4 regions of the Vibrio sp. 1078-1 genome follow, and region 3 is predicted to be linked to each of the others. Evidence: predicted binding sites of a transcription regulator. Region 3 holds the regulator's gene; each other region holds the start of a gene.

Region 1 (4,466 bases), on a different contig from region 3:
GAGGGCTAGCAAACACCTACAACGTGGTAGATGTTTGCTTGGACGCACTAGTGATTGACTAAATGTACAAAAACACGATTACGTGAACTTACTTTCTTTTTCATACATGTCAGTTTACGTTTACGTCGGATAGCAGCTACTGTGTTATTTAAACGCTTTGACTGCACTCTACGTCTTCTCATATTCAAAACCTCCTGCAGACAAGACTTATACCAGTAAAGCGCGGCTTATCGATGCTTGGCAATAGGCTCGATAATCGCACTAAACATTGTATGGTTTAAACGTTCTTCATTTGACTTCTGCATTGCACAGAGCCAGCAAACAATTTCAATACGATGCTTAATAATAGGAGTGACGTTATTTCGGCAGAGTGTAGCCGAAGGCGCCGCTTCATCAAGTGAGCTAAACCATGTGGTTGCAAAACAATCTGTTACAAAGCAATCAGTTTTACTAACGATGAAGAAAAGGCGACCAACCAAAGGAATGGTTGAGTGTGGTTGGTGTCACTCAGAGTCTTGGATTCTAGATAAGTTTTCGTTAGGACTCAATAAAAATGACGAGCTCATGGGCTCGTCATTTTTTAGTTTACCGCGGGTTTATTCTTCAATGCTTTCTTGTTCGGTGTCTTCTTCAACCGTGACGTCAGAAGCGCCAGAGACTTGTTCTACGACGGTCTCTACTGCGCCCGATATCAAAATGTCGGGGGTGAGCGGCGGAATCACTTGTAAGTCATCGCTATTCTCATCAATCGCTGGCTGTTGGCTGACATGACCAATGATGGATTGGTAGTAACGTCGAATATTTTCTACGTAATTACGCGCTTCATCGCCTCTGGCGTACCCATAGCGAGTTTGGCTGTAATAGCGCTTCTGACGAAGTAAAGGCAGCCTGTCTTTTACATCGGCCCAAGCGTTCGGATCGCCACCTTGTGCTTTGGTGAGTCGTCGTGCGTCCATCATGTGGCCGTAACCAATATTGTATGAAGCTAACGCAAACCATATTTTTTCATGCTCGTTAATGCTATCAGGCACGCGACTTACAATACGACGTAAGTACTCGACACCACCACGAACAGATTGCTCAGGGTCTAAACGGTTTGTTACCCCGACGCTTTTCGCTGTTGGCAGAGTCAGCATCATCATCCCCCTAACACCTGTTGGCGATTTTGCGGTTGGTTTCCAGTGTGACTCTTGATAAGCCAATGCTGCAATTAAGCGCCAGTCGAACTCTTCGCTGTATTTTTGGAATAAAGGTGCCCATTTAGGCAATTTGTCATCCAGAGCTCGAATGAATGCGCGAGTATCAACGTAATCAAATGCTTCAATATGACCAATGTACTTTTCTTCGAGGGTGGACAGTTCTCCTGATTGTTTGATGTTACCGAAAAACTCTATCAGCATCGCATACAAACTTTCGTCTTCAGAACGTCGAGTAAACCAAGATACTGGTTGATCTTCTGTAAGTTCAAACGCGAGCGCAAGATCGGGGTAAAGGCGTTGAGCTAAGGAAAGTTCCACCGAATCAGTCACAGTAAAACGTAACTCACCCGTCGATACGTATTTGAGTAAGTCTCTCGTGTCAGCATCACCAACAATTTCAAACTGAAGTTCTGGATACTGCTTCTTTAACGCTGTTAGGGTCGGAACATATTGCGATTGTTCAACGATCTTTAATGTTTGAGCGCCTGCATTTGTATCTTCGTCGGACTCGTCGTCTTTCGAGGCTTGGTATTCAATGAGTTGTTCGATATCACGTGGTCGAAGTTGCCCTTTTTTATATACCACTTGTTGGCTTACATAATAATAGGCAGGGCCTGGTCTAAATCGTTTGACTGCTTGTGACGTTTGATTTAAACCCGTAGCGATGATATCGATATCTCCTTTCTTAAGAGCAGGAAAAAGCTCAGCCTGGCGAAAGGCTGGTTTAATCTCGAGTTTGACGCCGAGCTGCTCCGCAAACTGACGCGCCAATTCGTAATCCAACCCTGCGGGACCATCGGGACCTATGTAGTAGGAAAGCTGATTGTTTAGCGTGCCAACACGAAGCACACCACGTTCTTGAATTTTTTCAAATTCACTTTTGGGCTCCGACTCAATCTGGCAAGCAGAGAGTAAAAGAACAGAAACTAAAATTAGAGCACTGCGCTTGAGCCGGTTGAAGTGACTTATTTGCATTAATAGGTACATCTTGGAAAATTTCTATTTGCCTTTATATCAAAGCGAGCTCATGGGGCAAAGTGAATCACACACTTATAACGTGACATTGTGTGTTTTATCGACATTTTAGTTGTAATTCAAATTTGACAAAAAAAATGACGCAAACGGTTGCTTTTGGTGTTACATCACAAAAACAATTACTATATAATGCGCTCGCAATGACGAGGTGGAATCGGCATAGGTTCGACAGGGCTTATTTTAAGTGTCTGAATTTATTCCAATATCACCTTAATCAATTGCATAAGAGACCTAAGCACATGAGAATTTTGCGTGGCTCCCCAGCTCTTTCTGAGTTTCGTGTTAATAAACTACTGGAACTTTGTCGTGAACAAGATCTGCCTGTAACTAGCATTTATGCCGAGTTTATGCACTTTGCCGATCTAAAGTCAGACCTTGATGACCAAGAGTTAGAAAAACTTGAAAAGTTACTAACTTACGGCCCAACCATCGAAGAGCATGAGCCTGAAGGTCTTCTACTTCTTGTCACGCCTCGTCCTGGCACTATCTCGCCTTGGTCTTCTAAATCTACCGATATCGCTGTTAACTGTGGTCTGGATAAAGTGAAACGTCTAGAGCGTGGTACGGCTTATTATGTCGAGTCTTCAGTTGTTCTATCAGAAGCTCAAGCTGACGCTGTTAAAGCGTTAATTCACGACCGCATGATGGAAACAGTATTCACAGAATTTGAAGCCGCATCAGCATTATTTACTGTTGCAGAGCCTAAGCCTGTCGCACATGTTGATATCTTAGCTGGCGGTCGTCTTGCGCTTGAAGAGGCAAACGTTTCCCTTGGCTTGGCACTCGCAGAAGATGAAATTGATTACTTGGTAGAGAACTTTACTAAGCTTGGGCGTAACCCAAACGACATTGAATTGATGATGTTTGCTCAGGCGAACTCAGAGCATTGTCGCCACAAAATTTTTAACGCAGATTGGACTATCGACGGGGTAGATCAACCTAAGTCTTTGTTCAAAATGATCAAAAACACTTTTGAAACGACACCTGACTATGTGCTGTCTGCATACAAAGACAACGCAGCCGTTATGACAGGCTCTAAAGCGGGTCGTTTCTTCCCAGACCCTAAATCTCGTCAATACACGTACCACCATGAAGATACGCACATCTTGATGAAGGTAGAAACGCACAACCACCCAACGGCAATCTCTCCATGGCCGGGCGCATCGACTGGCTCAGGCGGTGAAATCCGTGACGAAGGCGCGACGGGTATCGGCGGTAAGCCAAAAGCGGGTCTGGTTGGTTTTACAACCTCTAACTTACGTATTCCTGGTTTTGAACAGCCATGGGAAACCGACTTCGGCAAGCCGGGTCGTATTGTAAATGCGTTAGACATCATGCTTGAAGGCCCTCTAGGAGGCGCGGCATTCAACAACGAATTTGGTCGTCCAAATCTATTGGGTTACTTCCGTACTTACGAAGAAAAAGTCACTTCTCATGCGGGTGAAGAAATTCGTGGTTACCACAAACCAATCATGATTGCTGGTGGTATGGGTAACATCCGCGATGAACACGTACAGAAGAAAGAGATCCCTGTGGGTGCGAGCCTAATCGTACTTGGTGGTCCGGCAATGAACATCGGTCTTGGTGGTGGCGCGGCGTCCTCAATGGCATCTGGTCAGTCAGCAGAAGATCTGGACTTTGCTTCAGTACAGCGTGAAAACCCAGAGATGGAACGTCGCTGTCAGGAAGTGATCGACCGTTGTTGGCAGTTAGGCGACGACAACCCAATCGCATTTATCCACGATGTGGGTGCAGGCGGTATCTCTAACGCATTGCCTGAACTTGTCGACGACGGTGAGCGTGGCGGTAAGTTCCAATTACGCGATGTACCAAACGATGAGCCAGGCATGAGCCCACTGGAAATCTGGTGTAACGAATCACAGGAACGTTACGTTCTAGCGGTAGCGCCAGAAAACATGGAAGCATTCGACGCAATCTGTAAGCGTGAACGCGCACCGTATGCAGTGGTGGGTGTAGCAACAGAAGAGCGTCATCTAACGCTAGAAGATTCTCACTTTGACAATACGCCGATCGATATGCCGATGGATATCCTGCTTGGTAAGCCACCGAAGATGCACCGTGACGCAACCACACTAAAAGTGGAAAGCCCTGCCATTGTTCGTGATGGTATTGAGCTTAATGAAGCGGTGGATCGCGTACTTCGTCTTCCTGCTGTTGCAGAAAAAACATTCCTAATTACTATCGGTGACCGAACAGTAACGGGTCTGGTTG
Region 2 (4,466 bases), on a different contig from region 3:
CCTCTTCCAATTAATGACTAAACGTTCTGTTCCCATCTTCCTTGCCTCTTCTTTTGCGTTTATTGCTCCTATTATGTTCGGTATCCAAACTTGGGGTATCGGTGCAACAATGGGCGGCTTGATGGCAGCGGGCTTAGTTTATGTGGCTCTAGGGGCGATGATCAAAGTGCGCGGTGTTGGATTTATCCATAAAATTCTCCCGCCCGTTGTCGTTGGCCCTGTGATCATGGTTATCGGCCTTGGCCTTGCCCCAACAGCAGTGAACATGGCGGTAGGTAAAACTGGTGATGGAGCGGCACAGCTAGTTAATGGTGATGCTGCGATCATTATCTCGGCGGTCTCACTGCTCACAACCATTGTACTCAGCGTTTTTGCAAAAGGCTTTTTGAAGCTCGTTCCTATTGTTGGTGGTATTCTTGCTGGTTACTCTGTTTCTCTATCCTACGGTGTGGTTGATTTCACTCCCGTAGAACAAGCGGCTTGGCTAGCCATGCCAAACTTCACCGCGCCAGAGTTCAATATCAACGCAATTTTGTTCATGATTCCTGTCGCTATCGCACCTGCGGTTGAGCACGTAGGTGACATGCTTGCTATCTCAAACGTTACAGGTAAAAACTACCTGAAAAAACCAGGCCTTCACCGCACAATCGCAGGTGACGGGGTGGCAACTATCGCAGCTTCGATGGTGGGTGCTCCACCAAACACCACTTACAGTGAAGTAACAGGAGCGGTAATGCTAACCAAAGCATTTAACCCTGTGATCATGACTTGGGCAGCAATCACCGCAATCGTACTTGCATTGGTAGGTAAGCTAGGTGCGGTTCTTCAAACGATTCCAGTTCCTGTTATGGGCGGCATCATGATTCTGCTGTTCGGCTCCATCGCAACGGTAGGCCTCAACACACTGATCAAGAATAACGTTGATTTACATAAGTCTCGTAACCTAGTGATTGTTGCCGTAACACTTGTGTTTGGCATTGGTGGTATGGCTTTCGGTATTGGTGAGTTCAGTCTACAAGGTGTGAGCCTATGCGGTATCGTGGCAATTATTCTTAACCTTGTGCTACCAAACGATTTAGGTGAAAACCACGTTGTGGATAACGCACAAATGGAAGAAGAAAGCGCGAAATAGTTCGTTTGCGCCGCTTTATTAGGTGGCGTGTCTTACTCTTCTCCTCTTGTAGATACAAAAAAGGCTTGGTTTTCACCAAGCCTTTTTCTGTTCAGTCATAGTAATACATCAAAGAATTACTTAGTACCGAAGATCTTATCACCTGCATCGCCTAGACCCGGAACGATGTAGCCTTTGTCATTAAGCTTCTCATCGATTGCCGCAGTGTATAGTTCAACATCTGGGTGTGCTTTTTCTAGCGCTTCAATACCTTCTGGTGCAGCAACAAGTACCAGCACTTTGATTTGGTTACAACCTTTCTCTTTTAGGAGATCGATAGTAGCAATCATAGAACCACCTGTTGCAAGCATTGGGTCAACAACAAGCGCAATACGCTCCTCGATGTTTGAAGCAAGCTTGTTGAAGTAAGGAACTGGCTCAAGCGTTTCTTCATCACGGTAAATACCCACAACACTGATACGTGCGCTTGGCATGTGCTCAAGAACTCCATCCATCATGCCTAGACCTGCACGTAGGATTGGCACTACGGTTACTTTTTTACCTTTAATCTGGTCTACTTCTACCGGACCGTTCCAACCATCAATGGTCACTTTTTCTGTTTCAAAGTCTGACGTTGCTTCGTAAGTAAGTAGGCTACCGACCTCAGTCGCTAACTCACGAAAACGTTTTGTGCTGATGTCACCTTCTCTCATTAGACCAATTTTATGTTTTACTAGAGGGTGCTTTACTTCAACAACTTTCATGTCCATCTCCGGCTATAGTTGGCAATATTTAAACAAACCTTCAGATTATACATGATTTTCACAGGGATATCAGGATAAATCACTAAAGAAAAAAACAGACGCAAACGTTTGCCATCTATGTTTAAGCACTGTTAGAATAGCGCCGTTTTCATATCCAACTTAATACCGAGGACTTCCCTGTGAGTGGTAACAACTCTTCTCTTAGCTATAAAGACGCTGGTGTAGATATTGATGCAGGCAACGCGCTTGTGGATCGTATTAAGGGTGCGGTAAAACGTACTCGTCGCCCTGAAGTTATGGGTGGTATCGGTGGTTTTGGCGCGCTATGCGAATTGCCAACTAAATACAAACAACCTGTACTGGTTTCCGGTACTGATGGCGTTGGCACAAAACTTCGCCTAGCACTGGATATGAACAAGCACGACACGATCGGCATCGACCTAGTGGCAATGTGTGTAAATGATCTTATCGTGCAAGGCGCAGAGCCACTGTTTTTCCTAGATTACTATGCAACAGGCAAACTAGACGTTGATACCGCAGCGGATGTTGTTTCAGGTATCGCAGAAGGGTGTGTTCAAGCAGGTTGTGCCCTAATTGGTGGCGAAACTGCGGAGATGCCGGGCATGTATGAAGGCGAAGACTACGACGTAGCTGGTTTCTGTGTTGGCGTAGTAGAAAAAGAAGACGTGATTGACGGCACGAAAGTCGCTGCTGGTGATGCACTTATCGCTGTTGGCTCAAGCGGCCCACACTCAAACGGTTACTCCCTTATCCGTAAGATCCTAGAAGTATCTGGTGCAGATAAGAGCGAAGAGCTAGCAGGCCGCACTATTGGTGAGCACCTACTAGAACCAACAAAAATTTACATCAAGTCAGCACTTAAGATGATTGAGAAACACGACATCCATGCGATTTCTCATATCACTGGTGGTGGTTTCTGGGAAAACATCCCACGCGTACTGCCTGAAGGCACGAAAGCAGTTATCGATGGTAACAGTTGGGAATGGCCAGTTATCTTCAAGTGGCTACAAGAGAAAGGCAACGTCGACACACACGAAATGTACCGCACATTCAACTGTGGTGTAGGTCTAATCGTCGCACTACCGAAAGACCAGGCAGATGCAGCAGTTGCTCTTCTTAAAGAAGAAGGCGAAAACGCGTGGGTGATTGGTCAAATCGCACAAGCAGACGCGAACGAAGAGCAAGTTGAAATCCAATAATTTGCAAATCGAGCTCAAAAGATAAGAAGAATGAGGACACTAGATGACTAGGTCCTCATTTTGCTATCTAGAACACTAAAAACCATTCTATTAGTAGGTAGTTTAGAAGCTACATAACTCCAACCTACAATACCAAGGCGCTCTCGACATCATGAAAAACCATACCCTAAAAAACATTGTGGTCCTCATCTCGGGTAACGGAAGTAACCTGCAAGCTATCTTGGAAGCTTGCGAAGACAGCATGCCAAACGCACGAGTGGCAGCCGTGTTCTCTAACAAAGCAGATGCTTTTGGTTTAGAACGTGCAAAAAAGTTTGATGTGGACGGTCACTTTGTCGACCCTAAAGCATTCAGCTCGCGTGAAAGCTTTGATGCAGAGCTAATGAGTCAAATAGATGAATACCAACCAGACGTGATTATTCTTGCTGGTTACATGCGCATTCTGAGCAGCGCATTTGTTTCTCATTACATGGGTAAGATGATCAATATCCACCCTTCTCTTCTACCAAAATATCCTGGGCTACACACACACCAGAGAGCAATTGATGCTGGCGATAAAGAACATGGTACGAGTGTGCACTTTGTAACGGAAGAGCTTGATGGTGGCCCTGTCATACTGCAAGCAAAAGTTCCTGTGTTCGAAGACGATGATGCTAGTGTACTTGCGGCACGTGTTCAGGCGCAGGAGCACCGAATCTACCCTATGGTGGCTAAGTGGCTGGTAGACGAGCGGTTGATCATGAAGGATGGTAAAGCCTATTTAGATGGCGCAGAGCTTGGCGTACATGGGTACGCCTCAGATGAGTAGCCCTGAATAATAAACTCCAAGCACAAAAGAGCAGCCTGAGGGCTGCTCTTGGTTGTTTTAATACTTATAAACTTGATTCAAGAAAACCATGGTGAGACTAGAAACCTAAAACCCAGCATTCTAAAAAATCCCATAACCACTTGAGTAACATAACACTCGGAAAGTAGATTCTGCATCTGGTTCGTTCTTCACCGTTCAGACTGACGAGGTGTTTTATGAGAAATTTCTATCAGTTACGTCTTTACAGCAAGCCTTAGCGAGACTAGGACTCTACTACCAGCACTCTAGAAAGTAAGAATGCTCATCCGTATCCGAACTCGGTTTAAAACGCATAAAAATAAAGCTCGCTTAATCGCGAGCTTTATTTTTATATTCAGAGTAAGAGACCATCACTCTAACGGTTCGGTTGGCGCTTGATTGCCCGGCTTAGCCGCCGCAAACGGCACATTTACCAGTTCAGAGGCATTATTTTTGACTAGTTCACCTAGGTGAAACAAGCCGTATTCGCCAGGTTTCATACGCTGCCAAGCTTCGTTGCCCGTCAAAGGTTGAGTTGCGATCAC
Region 3 (4,466 bases):
TATAGTTACTGCTATTCATTTTAATTGATTACACTTAGGGGATATCCCTAATTGACTTTGTGATGCATGACTTGAAGCATCATTCAGGAGCCCAAAATGCAAGAAGTGAAAGCTTTTAATGAAAAACGCGCTGAAATTTACTGGTGGTTTTCGAGCTTGTTCGCAAAAGAACTAACAGAGAAAGAATTGGAAGCCTATCACAGTGTTGAAATTCGCAGTTTTCTCGCAGGTTTAGGTGAAAATGAGTCGCTGAAACCAGCTGTTGATAGCCTAGTTGATGCATTGAATCGGTTACAAGATCGTGAAGATGCACAACTAGAGCTTGCAGCTGACTTTTGTGAACTGTTTTTGAAGACAGAAAAATACGGCGCTCTTCCTTACGCATCCATGTACATTGGTGAATCAGGTTTACTGAATGACAAGCCAGCTGAGGAAATGGAAAAGTTGATGGCTGAATTTGGCGTTCAAGTAGACGAAAACCTAAAGGAACCTGCGGATCACTTAGCCGTTGAGCTCGACTTTCTCGGGAACATGATTATCCGCTCAAACGAGCTTGAACAAGAAAAACACATGGAAGAAGCCTTCGTTAAACAAAACGACTTTATCCAGCAACAATTGATGTCTTGGTTACCTCAGTTTTCAGACAAATGTAAACAATTCGACGAATTTGGATTTTACTCGAGTGTCGCGAAACTATTAGTTGCATTTTGTAAACTAGACAGCGCCTACCTTCTTGGTGAATAATTGCCGCCTATTTTTAGGGAGCCTGCCTATCGGGCTTCCTGTATGCCGAAAGTGACCAATTGTAAGTAACTTGGGTATAATATTCGTTTGCCTTAACTTAGCGCAAAGACGCTTGGTTATTTAGCAGTCAAAATGTGACTTCAAATACACAAATCTCGTGCTGAAAACATTGCTAGTCAGTCCACATAGGGCTAAAATGTGAGCGCAAACGATTAAATATGATTTATATGTAAACCGCTGAAATATAGCGGTTTTTGTGTTTTCTTAACAGGTTGATGGCAATTTCTCATCAGATAGAAAAAAGATAAAATTCATCGACCGATGCTGCTACGCACCCTTTTGTCGCACTTGGATCAACCGCTGCCGAGACACTTAGCGCCAATTTTATATTGCTAGGTGTGAAACCATTAGAGCATCAGGTACATCCAATACGACATATTTCAGTAGCTCGATACAGGACACCATTTATGGCCACGATAAAAGACGTTGCTCGCTTAGCCGGCGTTTCCACTACGACAGTTTCGCACGTTATCAATAAAACGCGTTTCGTTGCAGAAGCAACGCAAGAAAAAGTAATGAAAGCCGTTGACGAGCTGAATTACGCGCCAAGTGCCGTTGCACGCAGCCTAAAATGCAACTCAACTCGTACGATTGGCATGTTAGTAACTCAATCAACTAACCTATTTTTCTCAGAAGTGATTGATGGCGTTGAGAGCTACTGTTACCGCCAAGGCTATACTCTGATTTTATGTAACACAGGCGGGATTTACGAAAAACAACGCGATTACATTCGTATGCTGGCTGAAAAGCGCGTTGATGGCATCCTAGTGATGTGTTCTGACTTAACCGAAGAACTAAAAGAGATGCTTGACCGTCATGCGGACATTCCTAAAGTGGTCATGGATTGGGGCCCAGAGAGCTCGCAAGCAGACAAAATCATGGATAACTCAGAAGAAGGTGGCTACATTGCGACCAAACATCTGATTGACAATGGTCATACGGATATCGCTTGTCTAAGCGGTCATTTTGAAAAGCTTGCTTGCCAAGAGCGCATTGCAGGTTTCCGTCGCGCAATGAGCGAAGCGAACCTAGCTGTAAATGAAGACTGGATCCTTGAAGGTAACTTTGAATGTGATACGGCCGTATTAGTTGCAGATAAAATTACCGCAATGGACAAGCGCCCGACGGCGGTATTCTGTTTTAACGACACAATGGCTCTAGGCCTAATGAGCCGCTTGCAACAAAACGGGATCAAAATTCCTGAAGATATTTCAGTGATCGGCTACGACAACATCGAGCTTGCAGAATACTTCTCTCCACCGCTAACGACTATCCACCAACCTAAACGTCGTGTTGGTAAAAATGCATTCGAAATTCTACTTGAGCGTATCAAAGATAAAGAACACGAAAAACGAATTTTCGAAATGCAACCTGAGCTTGTAATTCGAAATACTGTGAAAAAAATGAACTAAATTTTACTGTATTTAACCGTGTTAAATAAGCGCTCTACAGGGGCGCTTATTTTTTTGGAAAAATTAAGCATTCTCTAATACTTCACACCACTCTAATAACAATTGACTAACGTTAACTCCCTGTTTTATATAAATGTAATATATATTAAGAACTCCTTTTCAAAGGCCAATTTGCACCTTTCCATATGCAAAATAGAGCATTCAATCTATCATTTTTATTGAACCGATATCACACTTTTAACGCTAAACCGTGATGTTAATTCAATATAAGAAGTATGCTCATTGTGTCACGCACAGGGCAAACCATTCGAAAGAGTGGGACGCAAAGCCTCCGGCCTGAACCATATTACGATATGGAAGGTAGCGGGGTTACCGATGGCAAGTGTGTAAGCAATGACTTTACTCTGTAATGACATTGTTTTTACGCATGTTTGCTACTCTCTCGGACCTGACTTTTGGTGGCGTAATATTAATTACACCGAGATAACAAAACATGGATAAACCGATACTCAAAGACTCTATGAAGCTATTTGAGGCACTTGGTAATATCAAGTCGCGCTCAATGTTTGGTGGCTTCGGACTATTCGCTGATGAAACAATGTTTGCACTAGTGGTAAACAATCAGCTTCATATCAGAGCAGACCAAAAAACTTCATCTGACTTCGAGAAACAAGGGCTAAAGCCTTACGTTTATAAAAAACGTGGCTTTCCAGTCGTTACAAAGTACTACGCTATTTCCAGCGATTTATGGGAATCAAGCGAACGCTTAATCGAAGTAGCGAATCAATCATTGAAAAAGGCAAAGCTTGAGAAAGAACAGCAAGCAAGTACAAAACCTAACCGTTTGAAAGATTTGCCTAACTTACGACTGGCTACCGAGCGCATGCTAAAAAAAGCCGGCATCGAATCCGTAGAGAAGCTTGAAGAGGAAGGTGCGCTTAACGCCTATAAAGCGATAAGAGATACGCACTCTGCAACCGTCAACATTGAGTTGCTATGGGCACTAGAAGGTGCTATCAACGGCACTCATTGGAGTGTGGTACCTCAAGCTCGCCGAGATGAGTTGATGAACGGCCTCCAATAAAAGTCGGCCTAAAAACTATCTTGTAAAACCGCAGTCTAATCTGCGGTTTTTTTGTGAAATTTTTTCGGTTTTCCTACTGTCTTATTACATATATCCCAAATTGGAATCAAAATTATGAATAAGAAACTGATATTAGGTCTCATCCTACTAGCGGCTATCGTCTTTTTAGGTATTAACTTTGGCCAGTATTTAACCTTAGAGAATGCAAAAGCCCAACAAGAAGCACTAACTACATACATCGATCAGAATTTTGTATTCTCGGCTGCGATTTACTTTTTTACCTACATTGCAATTACCGCTTTTTCTATCCCAGGAGCGGCAGTAGTCACCTTACTTGGTGCAGCCTTATTTGGTTTTTGGACAAGCTTGCTACTGGTTTCTTTCGCTAGCACTATGGGGGCAACACTGGCCTTCTTGAGCAGCCGATACTTATTGCGTGACTGGGTACAAAACAAATTCGGAAATAAACTCAACGCAATTAATCAAGGTGTCGAAAAAGACGGAGCTTTTTATCTATTTTCCTTGCGTCTAATCCCTGTATTCCCTTTCTTTCTAATCAACTTACTGATGGGCTTAACACCGATGTCTGTAGGTCGATTTTATCTCACTAGCCAAATAGGTATGCTGCCAGGCACAGCCGTATATCTGAATGCAGGTACTCAATTAGCAACAATTGAAAGCCTATCGGGCATTGTTTCACCCGCAGTATTAGCGTCTTTTGCGCTATTGGGACTATTTCCAATCATCACTAAATGGGTTATGAATAAAGTAAGGCCGACACCAAGTCAGCAAAACTCGTAATTGGTGAAGTGGGTATTTTGATGAAAATATTTATCGCTAAAAACCCAGCAGAAGCACACATTGTATGTGAGCTGCTTAAAGTGGAACAAATTTACTGTGAAGTTCGCGGAGAAGGTATTTTCGGCCTAAAAGGAGAACTGCCGTTTGGTGATGATACCGATCCTTATGTGTGGCTTTTTGACACGGCACAAAAGATGAAAGCTGAAGAAATAGTAAAAGCATATCGAAAACAATCCGATAGGCATGAGTATCAAGATTGGCAATGCCCAAAATGTCATGAAATAAACGAAGGGCAATTTGGTGCATGTTGGCAATGTGGATATCAACTAGGAGAGCTATAGCGGCTCTCCTATTCAGTGGATGCA
Region 4 (4,466 bases), on a different contig from region 3:
TGTTCGCAAGCGAGCATCGTGTTCTCAATTAAACTTGCGACGGTCATTGGGCCAACGCCACCAGGAACAGGAGTAATAAAGCTCGCACTTTCACGTGCTTTGTCGTACTCCACGTCGCCAACTAGTTTGCCTGAGTCAAGACGGTTAATACCGACATCGACCACCACTGCGCCTTTTTTAATCCACTCACCAGGGATGAAGTTAGGCTTACCAACCGCAACCACGACAATGTCAGCTTGACGCACATGACTCTCTAGGTCTTTGGTAAAACGGTGACATGTTGTTGTTGTGCAGCCCGCAAGCAGCAGCTCAAGTGTCATTGGACGACCAACAATGTTTGATGCACCAACCACAACCGCATGTTTACCACGTAGCTCAATGTTGTAACGGTCGAGTAGGGTAATTATGCCCTTTGGCGTGCAAGAGCGAAGCTTTGGAATACGCTGCGCAAGACGACCAACGTTGTAAGGATGGAAGCCATCCACGTCCTTCTCTGGGTGAATGCGCTCTAAAACATGTGTTGTGTCTATGCCCGCAGGAAGGGGTAATTGCACTAGAATGCCGTCAATTTCATCATCGTTGTTTAATTCATCAATCAGAGCTAGTAACTCTTCTTCTGAGCTAGACGCAGGAAGGTCAAAAGACTTAGAAACAAACCCAACTTCTTCACATGCGCGGCGTTTGCTACCGACATAAACCTGAGAAGCAGGATCTTCACCAACTAGAACCACTGCTAAACCAGGAGCACGTAGCCCAGCTTCAACACGTGCTTTAACACGTGCAGCCACTTCGGATCGAACAGTTTGGGAAATGAGAGTTCCGTCTATACTTTGAGCAGTCATGACTTTCCTTATAAATTAAGAAGGCAGATTATCTGCGGCGCATTGTCGCAGAATTTCTTATTAACATCCATACGCAAACGTTTGCTTTGTGGTGTTTTTGAACATTAAGCGTTTTAATGGACTTTTTTTAGGCATTCAGATCAGAATGTTATGAAAACCCGTTGATTTACCCGTTTGAACTCGTATAATCCTGTCCCTGTAGCGCGCCCTTAGCTCAGCTGGATAGAGCACGTCCCTTCTAAGGATGTGGTCATTGGTTCGAATCCAATAGGGCGTGCCATTTATTCAAAAGCCTCGATAACTCTTTGAGTTGTCGGGGCTTTGTCGTTTTTAGGTTTTTGGCTGTAATTGCCACTCTATCTACAACTTTTGAATGGCATTCTAGCCATTGCAATTTCTAGCAATTAATATGGACGCATATTAATTACCTTTCGTTAACCTTTATGCCTGCCACTTCTAACTTTTATGACCGACACGCCGACTCTTTCGCGAAGCAATACACATCGATCCAGTTTGAGGATGTCCACGCGAGTTGGAGAGTCTTCTGGCCCCAGGCTGGAGATCGTGTGTTAGATGTTGGCGCGGGCTCTGGTCGAGACGCGAAATGGATGGCTGAGCATGGGTGTGAAGTTGTTGCGATCGAGCCTGCTCAAGCACTTCTAAGGCTTGGTAAGTCTTACTGTGGCGATTCCGTTACTTGGCTTGAAGATGCATTACCTAAGCTTGAGAAAACCATTAATCTTGGCTTTCGCTTCGATTTAATTCTTGTCAGTGCGGTATGGATGCATCTTGCGCCTACGCACCGTGAACGTGCATTTCGCAAACTTGCAAATTTGTTAGCGCCTAATGGTCGATTGGTGATTAGCCTTCGTCACGGTGACTTTTCTGACGGTCGTAAAGCTTATCCCGTATCGGTTGAAGAGCTCGAAAAGTTTGCAAAGAATAGCGCTTTAATGGTGAGAAACGTATCTCTCGATGACGATCAGTTAAAGCGAACGGGTGTATCTTGGCAAACTGTAGTGATGTCTTTGCCTGATGATGGTTCCGGTGATCTGAATAAGGTTCGCCACATTATCGTCAATGATTCCAAATCGGCTACCTATAAGCTCGCACTACTACGTACTTTACTACGTATTGCAGACGCTCATTCTGGTGCAGTGGTTGATCGCAGCGAAGGTAAAGTTGCAATCCCATTAGGATTAGTTGGCTTATATTGGATTCGTCAATTTAAGCGTTTAATCGATAAAGAGAACATCCAGCAAGGCTCGAACTCGTCTAAAGGGCTAGGTTTTATAAAGCCCGATGGCTGGGGCAGACTTTCCCATTTAAGTCCTGATGATCTTGCTATAGGCACGACATTTTTTGGTGAAGATGCAGTGGCGCTTGATAAAGCGATAAAAGACAGCTTAAAAACCATAAAAGATGGTCCCGTCACTTTTACCTATCAAGGTGATAAATCAAACCCTTACTTTGAAATGATTCGTTCAGCTAAGAAGCCAAAACGTTCAATTGTTGTGGATAGCGAGTTCCTCGAAGGTTATGGGCTGTTTGTGTTGGATGAAAGCCTTTGGGATTGTTTTCGATTGTATAACTCTTGGATTGAGCCGCTGGTGGTCAACCAATGGATTATGGAAATGCAACGATTTCGGTCTAATCAAGAGCGGGGTATTCCACTGCAAACGTATCATGATTGTTTGGTCTGGATTGATAAAGACCATGATACGCGAGTCGTGCGAAAGAGAATTGAACAGTTGAAGCTCAGCCATTGCGACATTGTCAGTGTATGGAGTGGAAGCAAATTACGAAATGAGTATCACGTTGATCACTGTTTGCCATTTGCTTATTGGCCCAACAATGATAAGTGGAACTTACTACCAACATCTAAGGTTGAAAACCTAAACAAGCGTGATCGTATTCCTGCTAGCTATCGATTAAACGCATCCAAGCCGCGAATTTTGGATTGGTGGCAGTTAGCTTGGGGAGAGACGGATAATTTGAGTCGGACGTTTTTTACCGAGGCTTCATTGTCGCTACCTAATGTGCCTGCATCTTGTCAAGATTTTGAGCATGTCTTTGAAGCGATGGGATTACAAATTCGTGGTGTTAAAAGTCGCCTTTGTATCGCGGAATGGTAATGTCTTGTTTGCCGTTACAGCGTGATATATGAACCTGATAGGCAACCAACAAAAAAGCGCTGGTTAACCAGCGCTTTTGCATTTACTAAGGGCATTACATCTTTTTAAAGATGATGGAGGTGTTGATGCCGCCAAAGGCGAAGTTGTTACTCATCAAATATTTCACGTCCAGCTCTCGGCCTTGTCCGGCGATGTAGTCTAAATCACCACATTGCTCGTCGAGGTTTTTTAGGTTGAGCGTTGGGTTGAACCAGCCTGTGTGCATCATTTCTAAACCTAGCCACGCTTCAATCGCGCCACAGGCGCCTAGTGTGTGGCCAAAGTAGCTCTTGAGTGAACTGATTGGCACTTTGCCCAGAGCATTCGCTGTTGCGTTGCTTTCCGCAATATCGCCGCGGTCGGTGGCAGTGCCGTGAGCAGATACATAGTCGATCTTCTCAGCAGGAATGCCCGCATTTTGCAAAGCCATTTCCATACAGATTTGCATGGTTTCCATCTGTGGTTGAGTGACGTGTGCGGCATCACAGTTGCTGGCAAAACCGATGATTTCTGCATAGATTTTCGCGCCACGAGCGACGGCGTGTTCGTACTCTTCCAGAACTAGCGTTCCCGCACCTTCACCAATCACCAAACCATCGCGATCGGAGTCATAAGGTCTTGGTGTGCTTTTCGGGTCTTCATTCTTCAGACTGGTGGCAAAAAGGGTATCGAAGACAGCGGATTCCGTTGGGCACAATTCTTCAGCGCCACCAGCAACCATTACCGTTTGGTAGCCATGTTTGATCGCTTCGTAGGCGTAGCCGATTGCTTGGCTGCCAGAGGTACATGCACTGCTGGTTGGGATCACTCGGCCTTTCAAACCGAAAAATAGACCAACGTTCACTGCTGTGGTATGCGGCATCATCTGCACGTAAGTCGTTGCGGTGATCGCTTTGGTGGTTTTCTCATTCAGCATGACACCAAATGCACCGATTGCATCAGTACTGCCTGTTGATGAGCCGTATGCGATACCCGTTTGACCATTGGTGAGTACGTCGTTACCAATCAAACCTGCTTGGCTCAGTGCGTTTTCTGTTGCGACGGTCGCCAATTTGGAAACACGCCCCATGCCGCGTACTTGCTTGCGCTTGTAGTGCTTTGGCAGTTCAAAATCTAAAATTGGTGCCGCGAGCTTGGTGTTCAAACCATCATACTGTTCGTAAGAAGGCATGTATTGCGTCGCGTTCTGGCAGTCACGCAGTTTTGGTTCGACAGATTGCCAATCGTTACCAAACGCAGTCACGCCTGACATTCCGGTTACAACAACTCGATGGCTCATACTAGGCCTCCGTTTACCGAAATGACTTGGCGAGTTACATAGCCTGCGATGTCAGACATAAGGTAACTGACTAAACCAGCAACTTCTTCTGGCTCTCCCATGCGGCGCAAAGGAATTTGCGGCATCGCATGTTCTTTCACGTGTTCGTCTACCATGCCTGTGTCGATAAGC

The links. Region 3 encodes PurR, which represses purine synthesis genes. Its sites were predicted from a motif close to TNANGNAAACGTTTNCNTNA; they were not measured.
Region 1: a site for PurR is predicted at 2,313-2,332, ahead of purL (phosphoribosylformylglycinamidine synthase). Genes of this name have one in related genera too.
Region 2: a site for PurR is predicted at 1,972-1,991, ahead of purM (phosphoribosylformylglycinamidine cyclo-ligase). Genes of this name have one in related genera too.
Region 4: a site for PurR is predicted at 912-931, ahead of folD (bifunctional methylenetetrahydrofolate dehydrogenase/methenyltetrahydrofolate cyclohydrolase FolD). Genes of this name have one in related genera too.

The regions. Positions count from the first base shown of each region.
Region 1 is NZ_JAWOWM010000009.1:110,941-115,406, forward strand. It holds gene tadA (tRNA adenosine(34) deaminase TadA) at 1-9, shown strand, start outside; gene mltF (membrane-bound lytic murein transglycosylase MltF) at 597-2,174, opposite strand; gene purL (phosphoribosylformylglycinamidine synthase) at 2,474-4,466, shown strand, end outside.
Region 2 is NZ_JAWOWM010000019.1:16,774-21,239, forward strand. It holds gene R7190_RS22595 (uracil-xanthine permease family protein) at 1-1,132, shown strand, start outside; gene upp (uracil phosphoribosyltransferase) at 1,249-1,875, opposite strand; gene purM (phosphoribosylformylglycinamidine cyclo-ligase) at 2,055-3,095, shown strand; gene purN (phosphoribosylglycinamide formyltransferase) at 3,247-3,903, shown strand; gene R7190_RS22615 (class II glutamine amidotransferase) at 4,293-4,466, opposite strand, start outside.
Region 3 is NZ_JAWOWM010000002.1:131,470-135,935, reverse strand. It holds gene torD (molecular chaperone TorD) at 97-744, shown strand; gene purR (HTH-type transcriptional repressor PurR) at 1,212-2,216, shown strand; cyclic di-GMP riboswitch class I at 2,504-2,593, shown strand; gene R7190_RS04530 (TfoX/Sxy family DNA transformation protein) at 2,710-3,300, shown strand; gene R7190_RS04525 (TVP38/TMEM64 family protein) at 3,415-4,101, shown strand; gene R7190_RS04520 (DUF2007 domain-containing protein) at 4,122-4,442, shown strand.
Region 4 is NZ_JAWOWM010000010.1:61,059-65,524, reverse strand. It holds gene folD (bifunctional methylenetetrahydrofolate dehydrogenase/methenyltetrahydrofolate cyclohydrolase FolD) at 1-842, opposite strand, end outside; tRNA gene R7190_RS17570 (tRNA-Arg) at 1,046-1,122, shown strand; gene R7190_RS17565 (class I SAM-dependent methyltransferase) at 1,286-2,977, shown strand; gene R7190_RS17560 (beta-ketoacyl-ACP synthase) at 3,072-4,295, opposite strand; gene fabG (3-oxoacyl-ACP reductase FabG) at 4,292-4,466, opposite strand, start outside.